2 regions of the Bacillus sp. FJAT-45350 genome follow, and region 1 is predicted to be linked to the other one. Evidence: riboswitches for the same ligand, from Rfam matches in the RefSeq annotation. Region 1 holds a riboswitch; the other holds the start of a gene.

Region 1 (16,790 bases):
AGTTTAAGTGAATAACTTCACCAAGCAATCAATATCCACGTATAAATAATACCAGAAGATAACAAATCACGTATAAAATAATTATCTAACTATTCTTACCTATGTGCAGTTGGGTAATTACTTGCTGCACAGTAATCGTCTATTGTGCAGTAGTTGTAAAAAAAAAGAGCCAAAAGATTTGGCCCTTACATTACGTCCTATATTTTAGAGTTAATCCCTTTAAGAAATTTCTAGCGTATTTGTCACCACATTCTTTATACTTCGCGTGTCCCTTTTTCCTTAGAAGGGCTCCTATTTCTCCTTTTGATACAGTAACCCCAGCCACATCTAAGATATCAATTATATCCTCACTCGTTAATGTTAATGCTATTTTCAATTTCTTTAAAAGAAGATTATTAGGACTTTCTTTAGAAAGCTCTGGTCTTATAGGTTGTCCAGAATTTGAATCCTGCCTTCCTCTTTTAAACGTAATAAAACCATTTAAAAAGCACTCAAACATTGTATTATTGCAGGTTACACTATTTTCATCTTCAATTTCATCATCGTACTCGTCTTCTGTTTTTGATAGCATATTTTGGACTTGTTCTTTAGTCACATCAACGCCACCAAGTTTAAATATCTCTACCATGTCTATATCTTTTATATCTAACGCATATCTTAATCTAATTAATAGATCATTATTAGTCACGTATAAACCTCCTATTTATCGAGGATTTCTTCTACCACTAGATGAAGAACCTGATTTACTTATTGCCGGACGATTATTTGTTTTTCTTTTGGAAGAAGAATCTGCACCTCTTCTTTTTTCTTTGCTAGCGCCATCTAGACGTTTAGCTTTCTTAATTTCCTTATTTCTTTCTAACTCATAATCCTCTCGATCAGGAATACTAACCCCTCGAATCACTTGTTTTTCTATATTCTGATTAATCCCTTTTTCAATCAATCGTAAGAACTCTACATCCTTAGCAGCAACTAAAGTATAGGCAACACCATCTCCACCAGCTCGCCCTGTACGTCCAATCCGATGAACGTAACTTTCTACATCCTGTGGTATATCATAGTTGTATACATGTGTCACACCTTCGACATCAAGACCTCTTGCTGCAACATCTGTAGCAACTAAAAACTGAGATTTTGCTTCACGAAATCGTTTCATCGCCTTTTGACGTTTGGATTGTGGTAAATCACCGTGAAGCTCGTCTGCTTCATACCCGTTGGCTAGCAGATTTTCATGTAGCTTTGTCACACGCGCTTTTGTACGACAGAAAATAATTCCTAGAAACGGACGCTGTTCTTCTATTAAATGTAATAACGTTTGCATTTTTCTACGATCTGTTGTTTCAATCACAACTTGTTTTATCTCTTTAACAGTTACTTCTTTTTTCGTCTTTACTTCGATTATCTCTGGATGTACCATATATTTTTTTGCAAGAGATGTAATTTCGCTTGGCATAGTCGCAGAAAACAGCATCGTTTGTCGGGTAGAAAGTGTTTCATAAATAATGTTCTCTACTTCAGGTAGAAAACCCATATGTAACATTTGGTCCGCTTCATCAAGAACAAACATCTGAACAGTTGAGAGATCAATTGTTTCACGACGAATATGGTCTAATAATCGTCCAGGCGTTGCTACAACAATATGTTGGCCGCCTTTTAATTTTTTCAATTGACGTTCAACATCCTGACCACCGTATACAGCTAACACCTTAACGCCTTCTAAATTCTCAATCATTTTCTTTATTTCTTTTGAAACTTGCTGAGCTAATTCACGTGTAGGGGTTAAAATTAGCGCTTGAACACCCGAATTGTTAACATCAATCTTCTCAAGTATCGGTAGAACAAAAGCTAACGTTTTTCCTGTTCCCGTTTGTGCTTGTGCAATAACATCCTTCCCCTCAAGTACAGTGGGTATTGTCCTTTCCTGTATTGGAGTAGGGTTTATAAGTCCTAATGATTTTAATGTATGGTTTATTTCTTGTCGAATACCAAGTTGTAAAAAATCAAGCAATGATGATCACTTCTTTTCTTTTTAAATTATCGCCATAATTTGTTTAAAGGCTTATTAACTATAGCATAATGATTAGTATTATACAGAGTTATTTGAATTATGAAGTGTTTGTTTATTTGAAGGACTCAAGTCACCCACATTTAAACGTGGTTAGATGGGGGTATTCCGCCTCTCTATCAAAAAAAGACAAAGAAATCTAGCACTTCACTAGCTTCCTCTGTCCTTAAATCACCTATTCTATTTAACTCAAACCCTTATTTCCCTAATAATCCTTTATTATAAAGATATCTACCAAACATAATCGTACCGAATATGGAACAAATAATTACAGCATACGATGGGTGCCCTGGTAAGAATGCTAAGTAACCATTTCTCAACAACCAAGCCATTATAATCGCTACAATAATAGCAAACACACCTATTTTTGGCTGAGCAATCGCAAATTGTCCAAATATCGCACCGAATAATGCAGGGAGTATATAATTAAACATCTCTCGCACGCCATCTGGTAGCCCCGCAAGTAATGATGCACCTACAAAAACTCCAATTGTCAAAATCAAAACGTTAACAATGATGGAAACTGCAATTCCTAGGGTAGAGATAATTGACCCTTTATCAGTACCTGGCTGAACATTAGCAGCTTTTTGTGCTGCTGTCGCACACGGTAAGCGAAGATTCGAAATATTACCTGAAAGAAAAGACATGTACGTTCCCGGTATCCCTAAGATTGGATAATAAGATATAGGTTCAATAATCCAAAGAACAGCTGCCACACCCGCTATCGCAATGAAACCGGCAAGTATACTTGATGCATCAGGAGTCAGGCCGTATACAAACGTTAAAACAAATAAAGGTGTAAATGAAAGTATCAGTCCTAGAAAGCATGTAATTCTCCCCCATTTGACGATAAAAGGGATATAATCATCTTTATAGGAAAACGTTTTTTTCTCAGATTCCACTGGTATTTCCATCTTAGCATTACTCATCTTATTCCCTCCATTACTTATGAATTATAGTAGAATCTCAAACTAGATTAAAAATGCAATTACTGCACCTGCAAACATAGCAAATGTGAGTCCCCATTCTTTTAACCATTGTTTGTTTTTCTTTTCAGCAATCCACATTAGAACAATCATCATACCTGCTCCAATAAATAAAGCAATCGTCCCTTTATCAAAATTCAATACACGGTCTGCACTAAAATAAGCGAATGCTCCAATCATAGCTGATATAGAAATGATAGGAACGAGCTCCTTTTTTCCAGCTGAGAGGAACGTTTGCATGTTTTCCAACTTATTTGTAAATAAGCCTGTGAAGATAATCCATCCTAACGACCCTAATACCATTGTCCAAACAGCATTGGCAAATACAGTAGCTGTCATATTCTCCGATCCTAAGCTAACTCCCATCGCTTCCGTACCGAAACCTGCTGCCATTAATTCAAACGGAAGTGAACCGATAAAAGATAACCTCATCCAAGCCATCGGTGCCCCAATAGCAACTAATAATGAGATTAATCCGAATAAAATAACAATCGATGGACCAATGGATGAAATCATACTGCTTTTCATTGCACTTTTCATTTGAACGTTTGTTAAACCTATTTCTTTACCAGCCACTAGTGATTTTTTCACGAATACAAATGCTTGTACAAATACAACAGTTACTGCACTTGCAGCAGCTAACCACATGTACGGACTATTCGCAATTTCTAAATAATCCATTTATCCCACCTCACTTTTAATATGTTTCATAAAATGTAACCGTTACCATTATTGATTAAAATTTAATAACCTGCTAAGGTCATTTGTTTGTACTTATTCTTCAATACTACTACCATTTAAATAATCAAACACTGCTGATATAAATAACTGTCCTATCGTAATGATAGCTCGTTCGTCCACGTCAAACTTTGGATGATGATGAGGATATATTGCATTTATCTCAGGATTTCCACCACCTACAAACACGAACGTTCCAGGTACTTCTTTTAAGTAATATGCAAAGTCTTCCATTCCTGTTATCTTTGGAATGTGTACCACTTGGTTCTCATCAACAATATTTTTCGCCAATCGTTCAATTCTTCTCGTTTCTTCCGGATCGTTTTTTAAAGATGGATATCCTCTACTATAAGTATAAGATGATGTTGCACCTACACCTTGGCAAGTTGTATTCACTAGTGTTCCAATTGTCTCTTCAATTTGGTCTCTAACGTTTTCGTCAAACGTTCGAACTGTTCCCGTAATTTTTGCAGAGTCAGAAATGACATTTGACGCTTCTCCAGAATTAAATGAACAAACAGATACAACAGCCGCTTCGTTCGGGTCAATACGCCTAGATACAATCTGCTGTAAACTCATTACAAGCTGGCATCCAGCAAGCAGTGGATCTACTGTTGTGTGAGGCATCCCTCCATGTCCACCTTTACCGAAGATTTCTATTTCAAATGTATCCCCAGCTGCCATCAAATACCCTTCACTTATACCTACTTTTCCGAATGGTTCATGAGACATTACATGCGCACCGTAAATGACATCGACATCCTCTAGACAACCATCTTCAATCATCGCCTTCGCCCCACCAGGTATAATCTCTTCTGCAAATTGATGAATTAAAACGACATCACCTTCAAGCTCATCTCTTGCCTCAAAAAGGACTTTTGCTACACCTAGTAACACCGCCGTATGCAAATCATGACCGCATGCATGCATAGCACCTGGAATTTTAGAACGGTACTCGACTTCTTTCTCATCTTGAATTGGGAGTGCGTCAAAATCCGCTCGTAGCGCTACCACTTTTCCTGGCTTACCACCACGAATTCTTCCGACTACTCCATTTCCTCCAACACCCGTTTGAACTTCAATCCCTATCTTACGTAAATAATCAGAAATTTTTCTAGGGGTATTTTCTTCCTTGAACCCGATTTCCGGATACATGTGTAAATCTCTACGAATAGCTACTAATTCTGGGTACAACTCTTTAAATTTAGAAAGTAAATGTTCAACCACTAGTATCTCTCCCTTTTTTTCAGAATTAACTTTGTATACTAATTAGTATAAACTATCAGAATATTTTTACTATGTGTAACTAACCATCGTTTTTATCAAATTACTGTTGATTTCCACACTTTATAATTCGTTATACAGCATTAAAAAGCAGATGAAAGTATCCACCTGCTTTTTATTACGCTATATCTTATTTATTTGATGCATTAATTAGATTTAGTATAGGTTTCTACCATGTGGCAAACTAATTGGACTTTTAACGTATCTTCCGGATTAGAAAAATCGATATTCAGTAATTTTTCCACCTTTCTTAAGCGCTGATAAAGGGTATTCGAGTGAATATGAAGTATTTCAGCAGTCGCATTAACCGATTTATTAGTTGAAATATACGTAATTAACGTCTTTTCTAGGTCATTTCTTTTGGCTACTGCAGTTTGTAATGGTTCAAATACCTCTTGTATAAATACACTAATTTCACCATAGTCTTGGTTAACAAATAATCGGTTTAAACCCATATCCTTATAGAACATAACCCCTGTTCGTTTTTGATTTAGTAAATAGCTCAAAGCCTTTTCTGCTTCAGTATAGCTTTTCTTACTATTACTGATCCCCTTATAAGTATTCCCTATACCAATACGGTAAGGTGAGTCCTCAACCATTATCCAATCTTTTATAAACATATCTAGCTTATTTTTAATGATTTTATGGGCGTCTGGATTACTAATCGTTGCAAGCAAGATAACACGATTATCTATTGCGTAAATAATAAAATCTACGTTAGACATGATTTTTTTTACAATCGAAATTAATCGATGCATCTTTACATCAAGTTTTTGTATATCTTCCTGCTGAGAGGTTTGAAAAATTACGCAAAATAAATACTCCGATAAATTTAATCCAAATTCACTGCCTTTCTGTTGTAAATAGTCTTCATCTTTATTTTCAAGAACTTCATTAAAAAATTCTCTTGTTTTCTTAAATTGTATTTCTGTTAGCGTTCTCTTTCTAATGAGTTCTAACGCTAATACTGATGCCCCTTGTTCAATCGTGATTTTTTCGAGCTCAGATACAGGAGAATTGCTAGAAACAATGAAGCAACCTAAAAAGATCGAGCCGTTTACTACAGGATAGAAATAGTAACCTTGAATCACTTTTTCTTCTAAAACATCTATATATTTAGGATTCCTATTATCCGTCGAAAGTAACATTACTTCATCTATACTCAAGGGAGGCTTTTTCCTTATTTTCATAGGGTAAAACTCATTTTCTAGATAACTAATAAAATAAACATCACTTTTTATCATTCGAGATATTTCATTGATTATTTTTTCTACTCCTTGATTCTGAAGTGAAAACTCGGTTAACATCTCATGAATTTTATTTCTTTTTTGTAGAAATTCATTTTTTTCCCTTAGTTGTTTACTGAGCTGTGTTATTTCGTGCAATCTTGTCTTTAATTCAGAGTACAACCCTGCATTCTGGATTGCAATTGCTACTTGATCAGCAAAACCTTGCAGTAGTTTCACGTCATCTAAACTTAATTTACATTCATTACTAAATTGATGAAGGATCAGCACACCGATTCGTTCTTGATTGACCGAAACCGGAACCCCGATTGCCGTCTTTATTTTCAAATGGTTGTTTAATGAATTGTGTAATATTTCAAAATTTTCTTTCGAGAGGTTATTCATGTCTTGATAAATCTTTGAAGTTGTATCGTAAATTCTTGCCTTTCCATCCTCAAATACTTTACCAGTTATCCCTTCTCCTATCTTTGTCCTAAAATGTTGTATCGTTTCACTAAAACCAACTGCTGTACTAGGAACCAATCGCTCTAAGGAAGAATCATACAACGTTAAAAAGCCTGTCTCACCATTTGGAATGACCATAAGTGCATTCTTAATAATTTGTGTCAAAACATAGTCTTTATCTAGTGATGAAGTAATATCACGGATCCCTGCCATTAATAAATCTATCTCTTTATTCTTTTTTCTAAGTCTTTCTACCAACGTTTCTCGATGTACATTCGTCATTTCATTTCCACCTTTAATGTTGAAATCCATGTAAAAGATTAATAATTATGTATGTTATCACAATATTAGTTTATTTTATTCAAATAAGGTAGTGGAAAGATATTTCTTCTACATAGAATGGCTGGCATTGTTCAGTGACAATATTTTTTTATTGACAAAACAAACCCTCTTCCACTACTGTATAAACTATAAATTGGATAGTTGCGAAAGACTGCTGTGGGAGAGAACGTATCGATTGATAAACTACGTCACCGAAGGGGCAAATCTCTAAATCAACCAAGAGATGAATCTCTCAGGTAAAAAAGACCTCAGTAGGACGCTTCTCTGGAGAGTGCAAAACGCCACCAACGGGGTAAACCTTCTACATGTTTAGGTTAAACTCTCAGGTAAAAAGGACAGAGAAAAGGTATTTGTTTGATACCTTTTCTCTGTCCTTTTTTATTTTTCTTTAAAAACTAGGGGGTTTTTTTATGGTTTGGGATGTGTTAAATGTGATTGGTACTATTGCTTTTGCGATGAGTGGAGCTATTATAGCGATGCAAGCGAAGTACGATATGGTAGGGGTTTATACGTTGGGTCTAATTACCGCTTTCGGTGGTGGCGCCATTCGAAATTTAATGATTGGTCTACCTATTACAGATTTATGGCAACAAACAGCTCTTATTACAATTGCCATTATTACAATAACGATAATCTTTTTTATGCCTAGTCAAACTGTTCAGTACCTAGAAAAATGGAGTCTATTTGATGCTATGGGCTTATCAGCATTTGCAATTCAAGGGGCAATGCATGCACATTCTATCGATCTACCACTTATTGCAATTATGTTTTCAGCTGCGATCACTGGTGCCGGTGGAGGAATTGTCCGTGATGTTCTAGCTCAAAGAAAACCAACTGTTTTTCGTCAAGAGATTTATCTTTTTTGGGCTTTGATAGCGGGTTTCATCATCGGTATAGGATGGGCAGAGCACCCGTATCAACTGTATACGCTTTTTGTCATTATCGTTACTTTACGTTTAATCTCACTTAAATTTGAGTGGGCATTGCCTTCTAGGAACGTTACTAAAGGACTGGAACAAAACGCGTAAACATAACCTCGCATTGAAGAGACTAATAATACTTTTTAGGTGCTCGTAATGATTTATTAATAAAACGAGATGAACTACTTTTGTTTAACAAAAATGAAATTGATTAAAAATACTACGAAGTTTCAAAATAGTGTATTGGATAGACAAAAACCTGAGTGTTTATTACACTCAGGTAGATGGTTGTAGTGTAGTATTTTGTTGTCGAACTTGAGTTTAGTTTAATAACGGTACCGAGCCTGATGTCCTATCTTTAGTGTGAACGATTTTCAGAAGCACCAGATTTTTAATCATAATTTTTTAAACGCTTCTCCGCGCTTTCTTGCTCGTACGTTACGCTTAATTGCTTCGTAAATTTCATTTTTCGTTCCTTTCATTTCGGTGGAACTATTCGTTAATATACAATAAAGCAGCTTTAAGTCCACTGCTGTTGTTTCTCTAAGTAACTTCGATTGTGAAACGTCTTTTATAAATTCAATCACCGCCTCAACACTATTAAAGTTTTTATAATCAAGTTTTACCCCTGTCATATCAACATATTTCTTATTAATTAATGATTCATAGTTTTCTTTGAATGTAGGTTTTTGAAAGTTTTTTACACTCTTTTCTTTACTTGCATCTAATGAATCGATTAACTTCTCTATCCTTTTTATATCTTTTGAAAGCGATGGTTTATTTATAGTTTGATAAATGTTTTTTAGGCGATTTAAATAGTCAACAATTTCTTGATTCATAAACTAGATCACTCCATTGAATTCTCAATACAGTTAATAATTTCGTCTGTTAAATTCTCATATATTTCGCACTTTTTTCCCTCTGCTGTAGAGCGTGCTATATCTTCATAATTATTAATTATCGTATCAAAAATAAATTTTTCTTCATCTTCACAAAACATAAGTGTTTGAATATTCGCCTTTTGCAGGTCACTTTCTAAATCATTGATTACGTCGTCATTTTTTACAGTTCCCTTTTTCAAAGTTTCAAAAATTCCTAGTAGCTTTGGCTTTTCACCAAATAACGATTTCGCAATAAAGCTATACTGATTTTCCTCACAAAAACGTTGGTATATCTTATCTACTGTAGTTATATAGTGAACAACACCACGGATACTCAATGTTTGAATAATTGATGGTATAATATAGTAATCTGAGAGTAAAAATGCACCTTGGGTAATCATATTATTACTTGGTGGACAATCGAAAAGAATATAATCGTACTCCTCTTCGATCCTACTTGTCTGAAAAAATTGTTGCAGAGGTAAAAGATCTTCAAGGTCACCCCTAAGGTTTAAAGCTAAATCATCTAGACCACCATTGTTATAGAACGTATTTGATGGAATAAAATGCACATTATCTTCTAATTGCTTCACTAAAGGCTCAAGATCTACATAGAACGGCAAGCTACGAAATCTCTTAACTTGTAGCCACATATCATAAACATAATTCAAACTTTCATTTGGTGCCAAATCCTCTAAATTCATTTCTTGTTTCGCTAAACAAATCTCACTTAAAGAACATTGAGGATCTAAATCGATTAGCAATACCTTTTCCCCTAATTCTGCTAAATGTAACGCTATTTGAAATATACTTGTCGTTTTACCTACCCCACCTTTATAGTTTCCAACAAAAATTTTTCTCGACCTTAACATACAGTTCCCCCTTAGATGCTAATTTATTGTAATGTATTAAGTAATAGGATATTTATTACATTTTTTATCATTAGAGGGAGTTGTTATGCCCATTAAAGGTGATTTAGGTCTTAAAGATATGATAAGTAGATACTTCAACTTGAAAATAACCCTAAGGGCATATAGAAAAGGGACTAAAAAAGTGTGGTATTCACTTTTTTAGTCCCCTCGCATATAGCCTCTAGGGTTATTAATTATAATTAGATTAAATTCTTACATAGACATTACGTTTTCTATACGCACCTAAAATATAACAATGTTACATCATGCAAGCTCACTGTATAAATATCAACGTAATCGAGACTTAAAGCTTGTTCTCGACCAAGAAGTTTCGGATTTCGGTAGCAAACTCTTCTGGCACTTCCAATGGAAGGTGATGGTAAGCCTCTTCCATCTCGTGTAATGGTCCATCGGTGACTCGAGCGATCTCCTTGGCCCCTGTTTCAGGCATCACTAAGCTTCCCTTTCCTCTAACAACCCAAGCAGGACAAGTAACCTTTTGGGCTACCAACACTGACTCAACATTTTCAATTGCAAGAGCTCGTCGATCAAAACGCTCTCCCCAGTGTCCATCTTCCAATTCCTTATAGCACTCTTTAGCTACTTCCTCCACTCGCTCCAACGGGGCAACGTGCTGAGGTGGTAGTAACTTATAATTGCCAACAGCGTCTTGCATAGACTCATATGTACGTCCACTCTTTTGAGAAGCTTTACGTAATCCAGCCAACTCCTCTTCTGGAGAGTCAATTTTCATATCGGCTATTAGTAAAGCAGCAGGTGTCTGGACCCCACGACTAGCCACTTTAAGACCAACATAGCCACCCATCGAATGACCTACGATAGCATAAGGACGGGCAAACTTTCTAGCAAGCTCTTCGATGTCCTCTGCATAATCATCAAAGCTATAGCTTTCCGCATGTGGGCTCTGACCATGGCCTCTTAAATCAGGGGCAATTAGATAGTACTCTTTTTCAAGATGAGGTGCTACCCACTTCCACCAGCCACTGTGACAAGCAAGGGCATGAAGAAGTATAACAGGTGTTTTTTGTGGATCTCCCCACGTTCGATAGTGCATTTCCATTCTCTTTACCTCCATAAACTGCAATCGACTTTTTTTACTAAGACGAACACAATATTCTTGTATAACATATAAACCCATAGTATGTATGTACGTTTGTATCATTTTGATGATATATCTATTCAGTACTCCTGTAAATAATCAATTAGCGTGAATATGAATTTTTCTAACAAACATTTTGAGTATTTGCTTTTTCACCCTATCTTGAAACCAAGCATATTTTTCATCATTTAATAGGACCCGTAAATAATCAGTTATACTACAAACTTCCTCCAACCTAATTAAGCGTAAATTTCACAATACTTTACTTCCTATATTTTTTAATCTATTATATAAATCGTAATGATTTTGATTTTCATTAAGAAAAGGAAGGTGTATTAATAGTGGCAAAAAAATCAAAGGTTGCAAAAGAATTAAAACGACAACAACTTGTTGCCCGTTATGCTGAAAGAAGAAGAGAGTTAAAAGAAAAAGGAGACTATATCGGTCTGAGTAAACTTCCAAGGGACTCGTCCCCTACACGATTAACAAGGAGATGCAAGCACACTGGAAGACCTCGTGGTGTACTGCGTAAATTTAAACTTTCTAGAATTGCATTTAGAGAATTTGCACATAAAGGACAAATTCCAGGTGTTAAGAAATCAAGTTGGTAAGATTTATTAGTTAAGGATGTGTGAAGATTGAAAAAACAAAAACCTCTAACAGTTATCACAGGCTTCTCATTAAAGGACAAATGTAATTTGGTTAAAAAAATTCAAGAAATCAAAAAAAATAAAATAACAAAGGTTCTATACAGACAAACAAATATTGAACTTATTAAAAATGTAGAGGACTCGTTTCAACTTAGTGGAATAATTGGAGAAGCCGTTCATGATAAAGAGATAAATACAGAAACCAATCTGATCACAACACTAGAAAGAGAAGCTTTAAATAGGAGAAACACTAATAAATCAGTTAGAAATGGCTGACACAATTCTTATATGTAATACTGAAACGATCTCTCCTGAACGTTTAGGTGAAATTTTTTCATTTGTTAGAATTCTACAACCAAGAGCGTTAATAGTAACATTCGAGGATTTTCTTGAGAAAAATACTGAAAATAAAGACCCCTTTGACATTAATACAATCTCTTCCCTCTATGCTTATCAGGTTGAATTATTTGCATCTAGAAATCAGCTTAAAGTAATCGGACAGTATGGAATTGATACTTATGTTTATAAAAGCTATCTTCCAATTAATTTTTCTAAACTGGAACAATTTTTCAGTGAGTTTCCTAACGAAGTGTTTCGTATGAAAGCAAAATGCTATAACCCTTCTAAGCAAGAACTTTATGCTGTCTCACAAGTAGGTAACTCAATTTCAGTTGATACAATTCAAACGTCATCTTGGGTATCAAATGTGTTATTTACCCGAATAATAAGTAATATTCATTATTCGGGACTTACTATTTAAGTGATTTTCGTACCTGAGAATGATTTAAATTACTCAAATATAATCGGAAGCTCTTGTAGCGCTCTGAAACTCATAAGCTCTCTCCATTCGACTTCATTAGATTCAAATTTGATATTCTTAGTGTTTTCAATAATAGTTCGTATTGCTGCTTGAGCTTCCATTTTTGCAAGTGTAGACCCTAGACAAAAATGAATACCGGAACCAAACGAGAGGTGAGGGTTAAGGGTCCTTGTAATATCTAGAGTGTTTGGATTATCGAACTTTTTCGGATCTCGGTTTGCTGCACCTAGTAGCACATACACCTGCTCACCTTTTTTTATTTCAATTTGATTGATTGTCACATCTTCCGAAGCAATCCGAGCTATCATTTGAGTAGGACTCTCATAACGTAAAAATTCCTCAATAGCAGTATCTAATAATATAGGATTTTCTTTTAATTTTTGATATTGATTAGGATTTGTTAATAAACAGTATACGGAATTACTAACTAGATTTACAGTTGTTTCATGGCCTGCAATCACAAGTAGTATGCATGTTGAAAGTATTTCATCGTTCGTTAATTTCTCGCCATCTTTTTCCTCTGTTAATAAAGTAATTAAATCATCTTGTGGATTTAGTTTCTTCTTCTCAATCAATTCGTTAAAATAAGTGACCATTTCACCAATTGTATCGTTACCTATTTCAAGAGATTTAGAAGAACGAGTAAAATCAATTGTTTGAATTAAAAGCAATGCCCACTTACGAAAAAATTCCTTATCTTTTTCCGGCACACCTAACATGTTAGCTATAACAAGACTTGCTAACGGGAAAGCAAAATCAGCAATGATATTCATCCTCTTTTGATTCTTCACATCTTGAAATAAATTGTACGCTATATTGTCAACCTGATAGGCTAATTGTTCCATCGCTTTAGGAGTAAAGCTTTCCCTTACAAATTCACGTAATCTATTGTGGTCTGGAGGGTTTTTATAAAGCATCATCTTGTCCTGTACACTTTTTAGTCTTTCGTACTTTTTGGTTGTCTCTGGAAGAGGAACGCGATTTTGAAAACGAACATCTTTTAAAATTAAGCTTGCTTCATCATATCCAGTTACATACCAACCAGGATAACGCAAGAGGTTGCCCTTATATATCCTGTTTATTGAGCGGATTTCACTATAAAAGGTATATGGATCCTGAACAAAATCCGATGGTCTCAGCTTTGTCTTTTGACTCATTGGTTAAGCCCCTCTCAAGAAGATGTGTAAAAATACAATTCTTCAATTTTTTTGTTTCTACTCTTTGAGAGCATAATTCTCAACTACTTATGTAATACTTCTAAAGTAAGATGGTCTCTTATAAGTTTCTTTACAGTTACTTTTGAAAGTTCATCTATTTTTGGAGTTATACCTATAATGGGAACAGAACACATCTTTTCTATTACCTTAGGACTAAGCTTTTCAGCAAGATCTTTTTTAACACTAGTTCCATTTATGATAATTCCCTTAATTGTTAGGCCAAGCTTTTTTGCATACTCTACAGTTAAAAAAGTATGATTAATCGTTCCAAGGTTTGGTCGAGCTACAATTAGTACTGGAAGGTTTAACGCTTTGATTAAATCACTGACTAAAAAGTCCTTACCTAGAGGAACTGATATCCCACCAGCTCCTTCAACAATAAAAAAGTCATGTCTATTTCGAATGTTATCCCACTTCCTTAAAATATCACCAAGTGTAATGTTCTTGCCTTCTAGCTCCTGTGCCATTCCTGGAGCCAAAGGTTGTTCGAATTGAAATGGGGTGATTTCCTCAAGTCTCAGTGAGGTTTCCGACATCGCTTTCAACCAGTATGTATCACTGTCCGGATCGTCACGTTTAATTCCACTTAACATTGGTTTAAACACACCAACATCTACACCTTCATCCCGTAACACGCCTGCAATTCCACTGGAGATAACCGTTTTACCAACATCTGTATCCGTACCAGTTATAAAGACTCCCCTCATATAATCACCTCTTGTTCACTACGAATTATTTCAAAGGCTTGAATTAAAGTATCAATATCATCATAAGAATGCTCTGCGGTAACAGTTAAACGAATACGTGATTCTCCATCCTTTACTGTTGGCGGACGAATGGCAGGCGCAAATACGTTATGTTCTTGTAGCTTGTCAGCAAACCATATAGCCTTTTTTGCATCTCCTATGATTACAGGAATAATTGGTGTCTCATCACCTTTTACGTTATAACCTAAGGCTTGTAATCTTGTTCGAATTAGATTTACTTTCACCATTAATGATTCTCTCTTCTGTTTATTTTCTTCAATTATATTTATTGCTTCATAGGAAGCTGCACAAACACTAGGTGGAATTGCTGTTTGAAAAATGAATGTTCGAGCATGATTAATCAGAAAATCTATTAGTATTCTAGAGCCGGCTACAAACCCACCTTCTGTTCCAACTGCTTTGCTTAAAGTTCCAATCATTACGTCTGGTTTAACTCCAAAATACTCACATACCCCTCGTCCATTTTCACCAAGTACACCTGTACCATGTGCATCATCAACAATAACAAAGGCTTGGTATTTCTTTGCTAAAGCTGTAATAGCATCTAACTGTGCAATGTTTCCATCCATACTGAACACACCATCAGTAACGATAAAACGTCTAGTACAGTGTTGTGTTTCTATTAGTTTCTGTTCAAGATCGTACATACGGTCGTGTTTGTATATAATAGTTTTTGCCTTTGAAAGACGACAACCATCAATAATACTCGCGTGGTTCAACTCATCACTTAAGATAACATCACCCTTTTCAGGTAAGGATGACAATACACCAACGTTTGCAAGATAGCCACTAGAGAACAGTAAGGAAGCTTCTGTTTGTTTAAATCTAGCAATCCTTCGTTCAAGCTTTTCATGCCATAAAGTGTTTCCAGTTGTTAATCTAGAACCGCTACTTCCTATACCAAATGTTTTCCCAACTGTATCAGCAGCATTTGTTAGGCGCTTATCACAAGCTAGTCCTAAATAATTATTTGATGAAAAAATAAGCTTTTCCTCACCATTCATTTCAACCATCGGTTTAGATCCACTATTCATGACATTTAACTCTCGGTACAGATTATTTTCTTTTATTTTAGTGACTCTATCTGACAGCCAAGAATCAAACATCTTGTCCAACCACCGTAACTTCCTCTTGGCATACGATTTCTATTGCCTCTTTCATGATGTTCACCATAGCCTCTAGCTCCGTCTTAGTACTTACTAGCGGTGGCATAAACACAACAACATTACCTAAAGGCCTTGTTAGCATACCTAGTTCTCTCATCTTTAAAGAGACTTTATAACCGATTCTAGTTTCAAATGGAAACGGCTCTTTAGTAGATTTGTTTTGCACAAGTTCAATACCACACATAAATCCTAACTGTCTTATATCACCAACATGTGGTAACGAATGTAAAGTAGATAGAATTTGTTTTAATTGTTCTGATTTATTTTGAACGTTTTCAACAATTCGTTCAGTTTCAAAGAGTCTTAAATTTTCAATAGCAACAGCACAGCCTAATTGATTACCTGTATATGAGTGGCCATGAAAAAATGTTTTTAACGTTTCATAGTCATCGTAGAACGCTTGATAAATTTTTTCTGTCGTAAATGTTACTGCAATCGGAAGGTATCCTCCAGTTATTCCTTTACCAGCAGCCATTAAATCAGGTTGAACATTTTCATGTTCGCAAGCAAACATTTTACCAGTACGACCAAATCCAGTAGCAACCTCATCTACAATCATTAACACATCATACTTTGTACAAAGTTCCCTTACACCTGATAGAAATCCCTTTGGCATGACAATCATCCCAGCTGCTCCTTGAACCATTGATTCTATCGTTAGAGCCGCAATTTCCTCATGACGCTCCTTCAGCAGTTCTTCAAGATTTTGTAAGCATTCATCACGACATTGTTCTGGATCGCCAGTTTCTGAGCGATAGACAGAAGGAATAGGCGACTTGAAGCTTTCAAACATTAAAGGACCATAGACATGATGAAAGAGATCGATTGCACCCACACTTACCGCACCAACCGTATCGCCATGGTAACCATCTTTCATTGAAACAAATTTTTGCTTTTCCGGCCTTCCTATGTTTTTCCAATACTGAAATGCCATCTTTAATGCAATCTCTACTGCTTCAGCACCACTATCTGAATAAAAAACACGTGTAAGATTTTCAGGAGTTAATTCCACTAATTTCTCTGCTAATTCCGTTGCCGGTACATTCGTCATTCCTAATAAAGTAGAATGAGCGATTTTATTTAATTGATCGATAATAGCCTGATCTAGCTCTTTCTTTCTATGGCCGTGGACATTAAGCCAAACAGAAGAAAAACCATCATAGTATTCCTTCCCATTAATATCTTTTACCTTAATTCCCTCACCGCTCTCAATAATTAGTGGGTCTTGATCA
Region 2 (16,790 bases), 1.5 Mb from region 1:
AACCTAACGGTAATTGAAGGTAAAAAAAGCAAGAAAAAGAATCGAGCGCTCTTTTAAAATTGCTCGATTCTTTTTCTTTTAGATGGTATCTTTAAGGATAAAAAATTCTAACAATAAATTTCTAAATATTTTGCACTGTCAACGATCGTGTTAACATATTTTTATCACATATTAGGACAAGTCTTTTATTATCAAAGAAAGGAGAATGTAACTTGTTAGCATTTATACTATTTTCTACAACTTCCATAATTGATTTATTTATCTATTTAAGTGATGTATTTTCATCTTCTTATTTTTATTTTCTAGCCATCCCTTTTTTATTTTGGACAGTTGACAAACATGCTGGATTTCGATTACTTTATTTATTTATGTTTTCTGTTTATCTAAACAATATTTTGAAGGATATTTTTAAAGTAGATAGGCCAGATACATCGATAGACGGTTATTCAATGCCAAGTGGACACGCACAAGCCACTACTGTTTTTTGGGGGTTTTTAATTCCTTTCCTCTCGAAAAAGTTTTTTACATTCGTAGCGATTTCGGTTATTGCACTTATCTCTTTCTCTCGAGTTTATACAAACGCACATTGGACACTTGATATTGTAGTTGGTATTTCAATCGGTATTTTCCTAGTTTATGCCTCTTATAGAGCACTTGATTGGATAGGCGCTATGCCGGATATATATAAACTTGTGTTAGCGATTATATTACCTATTGCATTATGGTTACTCTCACCTGAAGATAGCTATTATGCAGGTTTACTATTAGGTGGAGGAGTAGGATATTTCTTTGAAATACTAAAGTGTCGCATGATCCTTCCAACAAGTTATCTTCGAAGAGGAGCAGCCTTTTTAATAGGGATTATCGGCTTAGTCATGATTGAAAGAATAGGAACTATCTTGTCAGGCAACCTTTTTATTGAATTATTATTCAGCACCTTATTAGGATTATGGATTACACTTATTGCCCCTCTACTATTTGTTAAAATCCGTTTATATAATAGTGAATTGAACAATATCAAAAATTAAATCAATATCGCCATTTCTTTAAAAAAGCTCTTGTATGCTCTCTTCCGATGGCTATAAGAGCTTCTTTTTCTTTATCATTCAAAAGAAAGTTAGTTGCCTTTACTTCATCAAAAGGAATAAATACGATATTCGCCGCATGGTGTTTAGAAATATAACGAACATCGTGAGCTTTTCTCATTGTTTCAAATAACGAATGAAACATATCAAATGCATTAGTGATTTTATTAGCTGGAATTTCATCTAATTCTGGTGTTAATCGAAATCCAATGACAGGGCGTTTTAATTTCATCTTTTCATCTTCCATAAAAACCCACATAGGGAAGTTACTTAAGACACCACCATCTACTATAATCGACTTATCCTTCATCGTATTGTACAACTTTACAGGTTGAAAAAAATACGGGATCGAACAACTCATTCTAATAGCTCTAGCAACAGAAAACTTTTCTGGAATCATACCGTACTCTTTTAAATCATCAGGCAGTACCAATATTCGACCTCGAGTAAGATCTGAAGCAATAATTTTTAAAGACCCTTTTGGAAGATCCTCAAATGTCCTTATCCCTTTCTGCCTTAAAATTTCTTCGAGCCACTCCTCTAATTTATCCCCTTTGTAAAGACCTAGACGATAATACACCCCAATCCACTGAATAAAACGGAATGGTAAAAGTTTATTAGTTTTATCCATAAAAGTAGATAAATCTAAAGGCTCTAATACGTCTCTAAGCTCCTTACTTGTAAACCCCGCCTTAATTAACGCCGCTATAATTGCTCCTGCACTTGTACCAGCCAATCTTTCAAATGTATATCCTTGGCTTTCCATTTCCTCTAGTACGCCAATAAAAGTAAACGCACGAACGCCTCCCCCAGCAAATACTCCATCAACTTTCATCTCACACCCCTCCCTCTTTATAGTAACTTATGCCATTTACCTACAAGAGTGATGTATGTTAAAATTTTTATCGTTTTTTTACAGAACAAAACCGCAAAAGCGGTATTTGTTTGATGCAATGTGCGGAGCCACTACCTGTTTTAAAGTATACTGACAAGTGGGTTTCTTGACGCTATACACGTAGTGCGCGGAGCCATTGCCATTCTTTAAATAAGCTTTCACTTATCCACTGCTTAAGTATTTTTCAATTTCCTAAACCATAAAAAAAACAACCATAAACATAGTTATGATTGCTCTTGTTCCACTTCGTTTTTTCGTTGTACTTCTCGTAATGAACTAATTCTTCCTTCGTCTTCCTGGAAAAACTGAACTAAATCCCCGATACGATCGATAGCATCCCAACTTAAGTGATGTTCGATCCCTTCTACATCTTGAAATATATTAACCTCTTCTACACCAATTATTCTCATGAAGTCTTCAAGTAACTCATGTCTATATACAAGACGCTTTCCAACCTTTTTACCTTTAGGTGTTAATACCAATCCACGATACTTCTCATAAATTAAATACTCACTTTTATCTAATTTCTGTACCATTTTAGTTACTGATGATGGGTGAACCTCCAATGCCTCTGCAATATCAGAAACCCGTGCATATCCTTTATCTTCTATTAATTGATATATTCTCTCTAAATAATCTTCCATACTAGGTGTTGGCATGGGTCCCCTCCAATTTTTTCACCGCAGTCTTTAGTCTGTTAAAATAAATAACAAAACTGTATCAATCTAATTGTACTATATTCGACCTTCAACGACAACGTTAAATATAGTAAGCTTGGGCTGTTTTTCTTTAATAAAGAGTCACTTAAAAAGGACATGATAGCTACGTATGTAACTGTCATGTCCTACTTTTCTTATGTGAAATATTCAATTTTTCCATTTGGAAAAAAGTGATTAATATATCCGATAATTGTATCCTTTAATTCATCTGCTTCTTCATTTTTATAAACATACTTCCCTCTTCCATATCTACCCCATTTGTATTTTCTTTCATCTTCATTCATTTCAAGCTTTGATTTTGGGTATCTCTTTTCTATCGTTCTTTTGGCTGTTTTCGTAAATCGATGCTGAATTAATTCAAATGTTAAATCCTTCGTCGCATAATCAGGAAGTGTAGCAGCTAACTTTTCAAAGAGCTCTTTATAACCCTCTTCCCACCCTTCATGACGATAAAGAGGGGCTAGAATAAAACCTAATGGATAATTTGCTTTAGCTACTTTTCCCGCAGCTTCAATTCTTTGCTCGAAGGATGATGTACCTGGTTCAAAGTTCTTAATCACATAATTGGAATTCAAGCTAAAGCGAAACCTCGTATTTCCGTTATGCTTCGCGTCTAAAAGATGATCAACATGATGAAATTTAGTGACAAATCTAAGCCTCCCTAAATTTGTTGAACCAATAAATTCAATTGTCTTTTTCAATGAATGTGTTAAATGGTCGATCCCTACAATATCTGATGTACATGCTGCTTCAAAGCGCGTTATTTCTGGCTCTCTTTCGTTAATGTACTTTTGTGCCACCTCAAATATATCCTCTAAGTTTACATAAGTACGTATATATGGCTTATCTCCCATTGTTGTTTGTAAATAACAATAATGACAATGTCCCATACAACCAGTAGCTAAAGGGATGGCATACTCAGCTGATGGTTTAGAAGTATCAAATTTTAATGTTTTTCGCACCCCTACTACTAGTGTTGATTTTGCGTTTCGATATTTTTGATTTTCTGTATCACCAGGTATATTTCGAACTTGATTATGTGATGTTGTTTCTCTAATTTCTATTCCCATGTTTTCAAACTTTTCTTTTAGTACTTTTCCTAAAGGGTAATCTAATGCTCTCGGTTCAATATACACGAGCTGCGGTACAAAAGGTTCCATCAAGATCTCATCCTTTACTTTTACTATTCTACTTTATGCTTTACAAAAAGAAATAGCAAAAATCAGTAAGTTGATGGAAACCTTTATTAACCAAAAAAAGGATGAAGAAAGGTACTACCCTTTCCTCATCCTATACATAATGCACTCTATATTATAGACCGCACTTCAATTGTGCGCCACAGCTTGTACACGTATTACATCCACCTAAGTCTTCAACTGTACCCTCACGACAAACAGGACACGTATCTCCAACTTCAGAACCAATCGTAACATTCGTTGAACGTAATGCATTTATCGTATCAACAAGAACAACTTTGCTCTTTTCCTTAGGTGCAGTCTCTTCATCAAATTTATTTTCTTCCGCTTTGAGTGATAGAACCTGTGCGTCACGACTACCATCGACATACACCGTTCCGCCTTTTGCACCCCCACGGTATAAACGCTCATATACTCCCTGTACTTGCTCAACAGTATAACCACGAGGAGCATTTACTGTTTTTGATAATGAACTATCAACCCAACGCTGAATAATACACTGAACATCTGCATGAGCTTCTGGTGGTAATTCCATTGTAGAAATAAACCAATCAGGTAAATTATTTTCATCTGCATCTGGATGCTTATCCAAGTATTCTTGAACAATTTCCGCTTTTACTTCAATAAATTTACCAAGACGACCACTTCTGAAATAAGAAAATGAGAAGTATGGCTCAAGCCCAGTACTTACACCGACCATTGTTCCTGTACTTCCTGTAGGAGCAACAGTTAATAAATGAGAGTTACGAATTCCATGCTCTAGGATTCCTTGACGGATATCCTCTGGCATTTTTCTCATATATCCTGTGTTAATAAAGGCTTGTCTTAATTCCTTTGTTTTTTCTTCTGTTTCACCTATTAAGAATGGGAAGCTTCCCTTTTCTTTTGCTAATTCAATACTTGTACGATAAGCAGTTGTTGCTATTGTTTCAAATACATCATCAACAAGCTTGTTTCCTTCTTCAGAGCCGTATTTGGTTTCACAATAAATCAGTAGGTCATGTAAGCCCATAACTCCTAACCCTACTCGACGCTCACCTTTGGCTTGCTTTGTATTTTGCTCTAAGAAGTAAGGTGTTGCGTCGATAACATTATCTTGCATACGAACGCCAACTTCAACCGTTTGCTTAAGCTTATCGTAGTTAACTGTTTGGTTCTCTTTATCTGCCATCTCAGCTAAATTAATAGCTGCAAGGTTACAAACTGAAAATGGTGCAAGGGGTTGTTCACCACACGGATTTGTCGCTACTACCTTCTGACCATACGCCTTCGCATTAGTCATTTCATTTGCATTATCAATAAAGAAGATCCCTGGTTCAGCGGAATACGTAGCGCAAATATTGATTAAGTTCCAAAGTTCTTTCGCTTTAATTGTACGGTATGTTCTAACTTTAAAACCTCGAGATTCCCATTCACGTACATCTCCACATTTATACCATTCTGCATTATATACTGCCATCTCTTCTACAGAGTAGTTTTCAACATCCGGGAAACGTAATGAATATTCTTCATCTTTTTCAACAGCATCCATAAATTCTTTCGTTAAACATACAGAAATGTTTGCACCAGTTAAAAATTCCGGATTGTTGACACTATAATTACCACCTGTGATTAACTTTTCTTCCGCCTCACTAATAGCTTTATCCTCAAACCCGCCTTGTCCTGGGACATTCTTGAAATTCACTATCCCTTGATACATTGCTGATTCAACATCATTTAACGGAGTAAATTTAAGCTTTTCCTTTACTAAGCTCTTAATTTGGTCATCATTCGTCTGTTCCAATAAGAAGCGTAGTATTTTTGGATTTTGCATTTTTGAAATAATGAATTCAAGAATATCAGGGTGGCTATCGACTAGCATGATCATTTGTGCACCACGTCTTGATCCACCCTGCTCTACTAAGTGAGTAAGCTTGGCGATATCATCTAACCATGAAACAGAACCAGATGATTTTCCATTGACTCCACGTGCAAGTGTGTTTCTCGGTCTAAGTGTTGAACCGTTCGTTCCGACACCCCCACCGCGGCTCATGATTTCCATTACTTGTTTACGATGTTCTGAAATACCTTCTCTTGAATCCTTCACATATGGCATTACGTAACAGTTAAAGTAGGTTACATCTGTTTCAGCGCCCGCTCCATAAAGGACTCGTCCAGCTGGAATAAAGTTCATATTTACTAGTTCATGATAATACTTTTCAAATGACGTTTGTCTTACTTCTTCGTCCACTTCAACCGAAGCTAGTCCTGTAGCATTTCTTTTGGCAATTTGCTCATAGAATAACTCTAAAGGCTTTTCGATTGTATCTAATGAACGACTAACTACTCCAGTCTTCATCTCTTCTGGGTCTTCAAGTACATGTTGGAACTCTTCATCTACTAAAACTTTTGCTTTGTTCAAATTCCAATCTATGTCTAATACAAACCCATATCCTCTTGCTGGAAACTTCGGGTCATCCTTTACTGTAAGAACAACGAAATCCCCTTCTTTTAACGTTTTCTTTTCTGTATCTTTAAATGTGTAGCGGTCAAGCATAACGAGCCTTGATACACCCTTTTTTGTTATGTTCATATCTGATGAAATTGGATGAACCTGAGGGAACTGCTTAATATCTTCATTAAGACTCTCCACATTTACCTTCATCACTTTCGACATCATCATTGTCATAGTTTCTCCTCCTTGAATGGAATAAACATTTATTTTACCTATTTCTTGTTGTCTAGTCACCAAGTTATTCTTTATATGTCCTATCCTGTTAGTTTATGTATTTGCTTGACCAAGCGTAACATAAAGAAAAGGTAAGATCAATATATTGTATTCAATATTCTATCTTACATACTATATATTGTGAAATATAGACCATTCAGTTAATTTGTCAACTATAAAAGAGCTCATTATTTGAAGAAAAAACGAGATATGCATGCAAAGATATCACCTCATTGCAGAAATTGAACGATTTTCTTTGTTGCAAAATCTTTAAAGCACTTGAACCCCTGTCCAATAAAGGTTTCAATTCTACGAGAATTTTTTAAAAATTTTTTTTTTAACAAGAACATTAAAAAGAAAACATTTGGACAAATCTAAATTGATATGTGAAGATAGAATCATCAATATATTGGGGGGATATAATGGGCTACGTACTATACCAGGATGAACTAATAAAAAAAGAAGATGCTAAAATCGATTTTGATGATAGAGGCTACTATTTTGGAGATGGCATCTATGAAGTAATGAGAATTTATGAAGGAATCCCCTTTGCTTTAGATGAGCACTTAGAACGCTTTTTTACTAGTGCTAAGAAACTAGATATAGATGCTACTTATACAAAGGAAGGTCTCATTACATTAATAAAAAAATTAATTGATAAAAATAAACTTATCAATGGAATTGTCTATCTACAAATGACAAGGAATATAAGTCCTAGAACTCATCTATATGAACGAAATCGGCATCCAGTTCTTACAGGATTTACTTCATCCATCGAAGGAATGAGTAAGCCTTCTTCTCCAATTGATGTTTGGATGACACCTGATATCCGCTGGCTTCGATGTGATATAAAAACAATAAATTTACTTGGGAATGTGCTGGCAAAAAGGTTAGCTGCTGATCATAATTGTACAGAAGCTTTACAACATAGAGACGGAACTGTAACCGAGGGCTCTTCTTCAAACTTGTTTATCGTAAAAGATAATAGAATCTATACACATCCAGCTACAAATTTAATTTTGAATGGAATTACAAGACAAATCGTCATTACACTAGCAAAACAATTAGATATCCCTGTTGTTGAGGAACCATTTACATTAGCTGAGTTGAGAGAAGCAGATGAAGTTTTTGCTACAAGCACAAGTCTAGAAGTGACTTCAATTAAAAAAATAATGGGAGATATAGAAGCCAATTTTCACCATGGTGAAATCACAAAAAAGCTAGAAGTAGCCTATACTGAACGTGTTGAAATAGAAATAAGAAAATAAGCTGTGTCAAGGCACAGCTTATTTTCTATAGTTCCACTCCTCGTTTGCATAACGTTCTTTTTCTATTAATCTAACGTGCTCCTCTTCTTCAACAGTTAACGTATACGGTTCAAGCTCGATATTTAGACCTTTTTCAAAACCTTTTTTAAAAGCTAACTTCGCTTCCTCAAGAGATAAAGGTATTTCTCTAAGTGCATTAATAGCTACTGCTTTATTTTTGAAATTACGCTGCATTCTTTCTCTTAACTTTTCGCTAGAGTAATTAAATAAATCAAAGAGCTTGTCCTCGTCTAGATCTAATATAATCGAACCATGCTGTAAGATTACGCCTTTCTGGCGCGTTTGAGCGCTACCAGCTACTTTTCTACCCTCAACAACTAACTCATACCATGATGGAGCATCAAAACAAACGGCAGAGCGAGGATTTTTTAATGCATCCTTCTCTTCCTTTGACTTTGGAACAGCAAAGTAAGCATCTAATCCAACATCTAGAAACCCCTCAAGTATTCCTTGTGAAATAATTCGGTATGCTTCTGTCACACTACTTGGCATATTAGGATGCTCTTCTGAAACAATGACACTGTACGTTAATTCCTTATCATGTAGCACCCCTCTTCCACCTGTAGGCCTACGTACAAAACCAAGACCATATGAACGAACCGCTTCCATATTGATTTCTTTTTCTACCTTTTGAAAATATCCAATTGATAACGTAGCAGGATTCCATCCATAAAACCGAATCGTAGGTGGAATCTTACCTTGACTATGCCAGTCAAGTAATGCTTCATCTAAAGCCATATTATAAGAAGGAGAACAATCTCCAGAATCAATGTAACGCCAAATTTCTTTCATTACTTCAACCTCATTTCTTTCTATTGAAAAGGAGTTGTAGAATATAATAAACAGGATTTCTATTAGGAACTACAATCATTTAGCCTTTTCTACTATCATTTTGTATAATTTGATTATCTTATTGAATAATATCGTTAGAAAGTATTCTGGTCAATTATCGTTGCTTCTTCGCTATTCAATGATTATAATTTAATATAGTGTATGACATGATTGTAGTAGATAAAGGAGTGTTTGTAGGTTCATGGAATTTATTTTATGGGGTATTCTTTTAGGTTTTATTATCTATCTTATTGCTAAACGATTTATAACTCCAAAGTATTTAAAGGAGTTAAATCAAGAAGAGTTCAAAGCTGGCTATCGAAAAGCACAATTAATAGATGTGAGAGAGCCACGAGAATTTGAAGGTGGACATATTTTAGGAGCACGAAATATTCCGATGTCTCAAATGCGTCAACGTATGAACGAAGTAAGAAACGACCAACCTGTCTATTTGTACTGCCAATCTGGTTCTCGTAGTAAGCAAGCAGCTTCTTACTTAAAGAAAAAGCGTGGTTGTGAAGACTTAAATCACCTTAAAGGCGGATTCAGAAAATGGGATGGTAAGATTAAGAAAAAATAATATGCTATATACAAATAAGAGGGGGTCCAAGTGGACACCCTCTTATTTGGTTTGTTTATTTACTATAACGTAAGATCGGTTTACGAGCAGCAGTCGTTTCATCTAGACGACCAATTACCGTGTGATGAGGCGCTTCTTGAACAACCTCTGGATTCTCTTCTGTTTCTTTTGCAATTTGAATCATTGCATCAATAAATTCATCCAGTGTTTCCTTTGATTCTGTTTCTGTTGGCTCAATCATCATACATTCCTCAACATTTAATGGAAAGTAAATTGTTGGTGGATGATAGCCAAAGTCTAGTAAACGTTTAGCAATATCTAACGTACGAACTCCAAGTAATTTTTGACGTTTACCTGATAATACAAACTCATGCTTACAATGTTGCTTGTAAGGTAAGTCAAAGTGTGGTTCTAATCTTCTCATCATATAGTTTGCATTTAAGACAGCATATTCAGAAACTTTTTTTAATCCTTCCGCTCCCATAGTACGAATATACGTAAATGCACGAACATTGATTCCGAAGTTTCCGTAGTACGGCTTCACTCGACCGATTGATTGTGGACGATCATAGTCAAATCCATAATGGTCACCTTTTTTTACTACTAATGGCTTCGGTAAATAAGGAATTAAATCCTTTTTCACCCCAACAGGTCCTGAGCCTGGACCTCCACCACCATGTGGACCAGTGAATGTTTTGTGTAAGTTTAAGTGAACTACATCAAACCCCATATCCCCAGGTCTTGCAATCCCCAAAATTGCATTAGAGTTTGCACCATCATAATAAAGCTTTCCTCCAGATTCATGGACAACCTTCGCCATTTCAACAATATATTCCTCAAATAAACCTAATGTATTAGGGTTTGTTAACATGAGTGCAGCTACATCATCAGAAACTACCTCTTTTAAATGCTCTAGATCAACCATTCCATTTTCATCAGTACGTACTGTTACTGACTCAAATCCAGCAACCGTCGCACTTGCAGGATTTGTTCCGTGTGCTGAGTCAGGAACGATGACCTTCGTACGATGGAAGTCACCGTTTGCTTCATGGTAAGCGCGGATTAGCATTAATCCAGTCCACTCTCCATGAGCCCCTGCTGCTGGTTGAAGTGTTACTTCATCCATACCTGTAATTTCAGCTAAATCTTGCTGTAATTCGTACATTAATTGAAGTGCACCTTGAACTTGGTTTTCTTCTTGATATGGATGGATGCTTGAAAATCCAGGATATCGAACAACATCTTCATTTATTTTCGGATTATACTTCATCGTACAAGAACCTAATGGATAAAATCCAGAATCAACCCCATGATTTCTACGTGATAAAGCAGTATAGTGACGCATAATATCAAGCTCTGATACTTCTGGTAGCTCAGGCTCATTTTCACGTAAAAATTCAGCTGGAATTAATTCTTCAATTTTTTCTTCTGCAATATCTAACACAGGTAAGCTATGGCCAACACGACCTGGTTTACTAATCTCGAATACAAGTGCTTGATCCTTCTCTAGCATACGATCGCCCCCAACTCATTTACAAATGTGTCAATCTCTTCTTTTGTACGCACTTCAGTTACTGCAATCAGCATATGACCTTGTAATTCAGAGTAATCCCTACCTAAGTCATAACCACCAATAAATCCTTTTTGTAGAAGCTCGTCATTTACTTTTGAAACAGGTTTTCCGACATTCACGACAAATTCATTAAATGTAGGGTTAGCATAAACTACTGACAATCCCTTTTCTTTTAATGCTTTTTTTGCATATGCTGCCTTCTGAACATTTTGTGTTGCCATTTCTTTGACACCTTTTTTCCCGATTGCCGTCATTGCAACTGAAGCTGCTAATGCATTTAACGCTTGATTAGAACAAATATTGGATGTTGCCTTTTCACGACGAATATGTTGTTCACGCGCTTGAAGTGTAAGGACGAATCCACGTTGACCATTTTCATCTGTCGTTTGTCCTACTAAACGACCTGGTATTTTACGCATTAATTTTGTTGTAGTAGCAAAATAGCCACAATGAGGTCCACCGAATTGTGGAGCAATACCAAATGGCTGTGCATCCCCTACAACGATATCTGCACCAAATTCACCAGGTGGCTTTAATAACCCTAATGATACCGGGTTACTAGAAACGATAAACATTGATTTTTCAGAATGAGTTAACTTTTCAATTTCAGCTAGATTCTCGATTGAACCGAAAAAGTTTGGATATTGCACAATTACACAAGCTGTGTCTTTATCAAATTCGTTCTTCAATGCATCAATATCTGTAACTCCGTCGGCCGTATCAATTTCCACAACCGTTAAGTTTTGTCCCTTAGCATTTGTTTTTAATACGTCACGTGCTTCGGGATGAACTGCTTTTGATACAAGAATTTTCTTTTTTTTCGTTTGACCACAGCTCATCATTGCTGATTCTGCTAGTGCTGTCGGGCCGTCATACATACTAGAATTGGCAATATCCATTCCTGTTAGTTCACAAATCATTGTTTGATATTCAAAAATGGCTTGAAGCTCCCCTTGAGAAATCTCAGGTTGGTAAGGAGTATATGCTGTATAAAACTCTGAACGAGAAATAACATGATCAACAATTGATGGAATATAGTGTTCATATACTCCAGCACCTAAAAATGAAACCGCCTTTTGTAAATCTACGTTCTTGCTAGCTAACTCTTGAAAATATTTAATTAATTCAGGCTCTTTTAAAGCATCACTAATATTTAGTTGTCCTTTAAAGCGAATACTTTCCGGAATATCTGCAAATAACTCTTCAATTGATTGAACCCCTATTGCTTCTAGCATTTCTATTTGATCTTGCTCTGTCATAGGTAAGTAACGATGAGTCATCAATAAATCCCCCTTGAATATGTTTTTTTCAATTCCCTTACTTTGCTCTTGAATAGAAAGGCGTCTTAACTACTTTTGCTTTTAGGCGTTTTTTACGAACCTGTACCTCAACCTCTGTACCAACTTCTGTATAGTCAATATCTAGTAACGCAAGACCTACATTTTTCTTTAATGTTGGTGATTGAGTCCCTGTCGTTACTTCTCCTATTTTTTTCTCACCACTGTACACCTCATAATGAGTACGTGGGATCCCTTTATCTATCATTTCAATTCCAACTAGCTTTCTTTGTAAACCCTCTTCTTTTTGACGTTTAAGGGCTTCTTTTCCAATGAAGTCAGCCTCCTTATCAACCTTAACAGCAAAGCCAATACCTGCTTCTAATGGTGTAATGTCTTTTGTAAGTTCCTGACCATACAAAGGTAATCTAGCTTCAAAACGAAGAGTATCACGAGCACCTAAACCACAAGGTACAACTTCCTCATCCTTCATTATAGCTTGCCATAAATTTGATGCCTCATCTTCATTACAATAGATTTCAAATCCATCTTCCCCTGTATATCCTGTCCTAGACACTAGAGAACTTACCCCAGCAATAACTACTTCACTTTTAAATTTAAAAAACTTGATTTCACTTAAATCTGTCTCAGTTAGACGTTGTAATACTTCCTCTGCCAATGGACCTTGAATTGCTAATTGAGCAATTTCTTCAGAACTATTTTTCACTGTTACACTGCCTGTTATATGTGACTCAAGCCACTCAATATCTTTTTCTATATTTGATGCATTAATTACTAGTAAATAATCTTCGTCCGCTCGTTTGTAAACAAGTAAATCGTCTACAGTTCCACCATCCTCATAGCACATAGCTGTGTATTGAGCTTGACCATCCTTCAATTTAGAAACATCGTTTGTAAGCATTCTTTGTAAAAATGAAAGGGCACCTGGACCTGTTACATCTACTTCACCCATATGAGAAACATCAAACAAACCTACTTTTGTACGTACTGCTTCATGCTCTTCTTTAATGCTTGAAAATTGCACTGGAAGATCCCATCCACCAAAGTCAATTGTTTTACCACCATGTTCCTTATAAAGGTCAAATAAAGGTGTTCTTTTTAAATCTGACAAATAAATCGCTCCTAACTTTTAAGTAAAATAGTTTAATGAATTTTTACACAAGTTACTATTTTTTTCAAAAGACTATATTTTATAGATTAATTTCAGCTAATTTTGATTAATCTATATAAAAAAAGACAGAGAAGTACATACTAAATAAAAGCATGTTCTTCTCTGTCCTGATACCAGAAAGTTTCTTCTTTATTGATTCAATAAAGAATGTCTTCGTGGGTGGTTCTAGTAAACGTAATACTAAAACTCTCTCCAGAGGTGCGTCGAGCAAGAGTCTTTTTTGCCTGAGAGATTCGCTTATCGCTTGCTCCTTCGGCGCCACAATCACGAACATTGTAGTCTCTCCCCTTGCTTTCATTCGCTTATTTACTATTTTTTAATAGTTTTCTCACGTTTGAGTATACTATTTATATTAATATCCTACCAATTGATTAGAATAAAGGCAACATTAATTTTTTCAGGAAAGGATGATTAGCCATGAAAATAGAAATAAATTTTTCTAAATCGTGGCAAGACGAATTTTTAAAAAGAATTGATGAAGACGGACCGTGGGCAAACTGGGAAACATTTAAATTAGCTTATGAGGCTGAACAGCACCTATCCATTCCTGATTTCCAAGGATTACAAGCTCCTAAGCATTTATCAAACTTACAGCCCTATCCTCATCAAATTGAAACTGCTAATACAGTGATAGAAACGATGAATGGTAAAGCCATTCTAGCAGATGAAGTTGGTCTTGGAAAAACAATTGAAGCGGGCCTTATCCTAAAGGAATATATGATTCGTGGATTAGTTAAGAAAGCTCTTATCCTTGTGCCAGCTTCTCTAGTATCCCAATGGAGCTATGAATTAAATCAAAAATTCTTTATTCCTGCTGTTCCTCAGAGAAAGACATATGTCTGGGAACAGTGTGATGTAGTTGTTGCTTCTATTGATACAGCAAAACGTCCACCTCATCGGGAAATTGTTCTAGAGCAAGATTACGATTTAATTATTATCGACGAAGCTCACAAACTAAAAAATCCTAAAACAAAAAACTATGAATTCATAAAAACATTAAAAAAGAAGTTCTGTCTCTTATTAACAGCTACTCCTGTACAAAATAAGCTGGAAGAAATCTTTAATCTCGTTTCTTTATTAAAACCTGGTCACTTAGGTGATATCACTAGTTTTGAAAAGGCCTATCGCTCAAATAAGCGCTCACCTAAAAACGAAGAGCAGTTACGAGAGCTCGTTAATAAAGTAATGGTTAGAAATCGAAGAGAAGAAACAGGAATTGAATGGACAAAACGTATTGTTGAAACTGTTCCTATCACCTTTTCTCGAGAGGAACGTACTTTATATGATGCAATTACAAATTTAAAATATGATGAAAATGTCCGAACAAACCATTTCTCACTACTAACTCTCCAACGTGAGGTTTGTAGTAGTCGTGAGTCTGCGTTCATGACGTTAAAAAATATGATTGATAAATCTCAAAAGGAAGGCAATACAATTCCTGTAGCTGAGAATTTAATGGAGATGATTGGTAACATCTCAACAAACTCGAAGGCTGAAAAAGCCCTTGAGATAATCAAAGGCATAGACGGTAAGGTCATTATTTTTACCGAATATCGTGCGACCCAATTATATTTACAATGGTTTTTAAAGCAACATGGTATTTCATCAGTTCCATTCCGTGGTGGATTTAAACGAGGAAAGAAAGATTGGATGCGACAGCTCTTTCAAAACCATGCACAGGTGCTAATCGCAACCGAAGCAGGTGGTGAAGGGATCAACTTACAATTTTGTAGTCATATTATTAACTATGACTTACCTTGGAATCCAATGCGTATCGAGCAGCGTATCGGACGTATCCATCGTTTAGGACAACAGCAAGATGTACGTATTTATAACTTTGCTGTGGAGGATACAGTTGAACAGTATATTCTCAAATTACTCTATGAAAAAATTAGCCTCTTTGAAAGTGTTATTGGTGAATTGGATGATATACTCTCAAAACTTGAGTTACCATCACTAGAAGAGCATGTAAGTGATATTTTCTTAAACTCCGACTCAGAAGGAGAAGTACGTGTGAAAATGGACCACTTATCTGCAATTATTAACCAAGTTGCTGAAGAGGAAAAGGAGGAACAACAAACAGATGCAACAGCATCAAATTCATAATTACTTAGAGCGGTATTTTATTTCAAACGAGTGTCAAATTATTGATAATGAATCAGGACATCTCCATGTTCAGTTATCAATTGATATGGATAAAGCACTTATGAATCGTCCCTTTTATTGGCATTACTTAGAAAAGACTGGTGGCACACCACAACCAATGAAAATGACATTAATTACAGACCCAGAAAAAGTATCAGAAGATAAAAAAGGGGAGATTATTCACTTTGGCTCTCCTAGATTGCATCAAATCTTTCAATCAACGAAAGAATTAGGTGGTGTCATCCGCCTTTATGAAGATGTACCCGCAAATGGACAGCAATCCACCCCATTACAGCCGTGGATTTGTATAAATGTCAAAATCTCTTATCAGTGTGATCGAAAAAAGGATGTAACGTTATCACTGGGTTTGAATCTAATTAATGGACAAATTGTCCCTGGCTTCTTTGAGAAGCTTATAGAAAAAAACTTAACGCCTAAAATTCCTGACTTTTGCTTTACGCTCTCTCCTCTTATTACACCTAAGAGTGGACTAATTCGTTTGGAGCGTATAATAGAAACCTATATCGAGGAACAGGACGATGATTGGGCGCAAGCTGCTAGAGAACGTTGGGACGAAGACCTACAGTTATTAAACCGATTTTATGAAGAGAAAGAGGAAAAACCAGAAAGTTATTACACTGAAAAAGAAGCTCTAAAGAGTCAATATGAGCCAAAGATTATTGCCTCAATCATTAATGGTGGTATGTTTTATTTACAACAGAAAGTTTTTTAGGAATTATGAATTATGGGTTATGAGTTACGATAGAGAAATTAGTAACATTCACTCATGAAGTCTATTAATTTTTTACAATTCATAACTCAAACCTCATAATTCATAATTAAAAAAATCCTGCTCGTATAACGAGCAGGATTTTTCCCTTCACAACTGATTAAAATGCTGAACCGGTTGTAATAACATCGAAAAGAGTCATAACACCAAACCAGCCGAATACTGCTAGCGAAAGACCAGCAAAACCAACTGCAAAGAAGTTCTTTGTTTTTAAACTTTTTAATAATCCAAATGCACAAAAAATAGCTACTAAGATCATATTGATTGCCATAAACATGGGCGACTCCCCCTTTCCTTATGTAAAAGATCATAACCCAGAGATTATCATTACTTATTATAAACTTCTCTGAGGAAAGTTTCATCATAAAAATTTGACAGAAATAGAACAGAAACGTATCCTCAATAATAGCTTGGGCGATTTTCTTTTATTTTACTCTCTTTCACCACTTTTGTCGAGCCAGTTTCTTATTTC

The links. Region 1 has a riboswitch for glycine ahead of CD003_RS03870 (trimeric intracellular cation channel family protein). Riboswitches for the same ligand answer to the same signal wherever they lie in the genome.
Region 2: it holds a riboswitch for glycine, as region 1 does, so the genes downstream of both, gcvT (glycine cleavage system aminomethyltransferase GcvT) here and CD003_RS03870 (trimeric intracellular cation channel family protein) in region 1, are expected to answer to the same signal.

What each region holds. Positions count from the first base shown of each region.
Region 1 is NZ_NISU01000001.1:757,609-774,398, reverse strand. It holds gene CD003_RS03900 (DUF1456 family protein) at 191-688, opposite strand; gene CD003_RS03895 (DEAD/DEAH box helicase) at 704-2,008, opposite strand; gene CD003_RS03890 (small-conductance mechanosensitive channel) at 2,263-2,994, opposite strand; gene CD003_RS03885 (DUF5058 family protein) at 3,037-3,732, opposite strand; gene CD003_RS03880 (amidohydrolase) at 3,826-5,016, opposite strand; gene CD003_RS03875 (helix-turn-helix domain-containing protein) at 5,220-7,046, opposite strand; glycine riboswitch at 7,254-7,365, shown strand; glycine riboswitch at 7,367-7,449, shown strand; gene CD003_RS03870 (trimeric intracellular cation channel family protein) at 7,517-8,134, shown strand; gene CD003_RS03865 (hypothetical protein) at 8,422-8,865, opposite strand; gene CD003_RS03860 (ParA family protein) at 8,874-9,779, opposite strand; gene CD003_RS03855 (alpha/beta fold hydrolase) at 10,123-10,899, opposite strand; gene rpsN (30S ribosomal protein S14) at 11,280-11,549, shown strand; gene CD003_RS03845 (hypothetical protein) at 11,577-11,864, shown strand; gene CD003_RS03840 (GTP-binding protein) at 11,857-12,348, shown strand; gene CD003_RS03835 (cytochrome P450) at 12,378-13,565, opposite strand; gene bioD (dethiobiotin synthase) at 13,649-14,332, opposite strand; gene bioF (8-amino-7-oxononanoate synthase) at 14,329-15,498, opposite strand; gene bioA (adenosylmethionine--8-amino-7-oxononanoate transaminase) at 15,491-16,790, opposite strand, start outside.
Region 2 is NZ_NISU01000001.1:2,241,473-2,258,262, forward strand. It holds gene CD003_RS11255 (SA1362 family protein) at 1-57, shown strand, start outside; gene CD003_RS11260 (phosphatase PAP2 family protein) at 213-1,028, shown strand; gene CD003_RS11265 (patatin-like phospholipase family protein) at 1,030-1,920, opposite strand; gene mntR (transcriptional regulator MntR) at 2,205-2,639, opposite strand; gene splB (spore photoproduct lyase) at 2,834-3,862, opposite strand; gene CD003_RS11280 (vitamin B12-dependent ribonucleotide reductase) at 4,011-6,563, opposite strand; gene dat (D-amino-acid transaminase) at 7,025-7,870, shown strand; gene CD003_RS11290 (lipoate--protein ligase family protein) at 7,889-8,722, opposite strand; gene CD003_RS11295 (rhodanese-like domain-containing protein) at 8,964-9,341, shown strand; gene gcvPB (aminomethyl-transferring glycine dehydrogenase subunit GcvPB) at 9,397-10,854, opposite strand; gene gcvPA (aminomethyl-transferring glycine dehydrogenase subunit GcvPA) at 10,848-12,194, opposite strand; gene gcvT (glycine cleavage system aminomethyltransferase GcvT) at 12,232-13,323, opposite strand; glycine riboswitch at 13,585-13,681, opposite strand; gene CD003_RS11315 (DEAD/DEAH box helicase) at 13,801-15,489, shown strand; gene CD003_RS11320 (YqhG family protein) at 15,467-16,261, shown strand; gene CD003_RS11325 (DUF2759 domain-containing protein) at 16,419-16,595, opposite strand; gene CD003_RS11330 (hypothetical protein) at 16,749-16,790, opposite strand, start outside.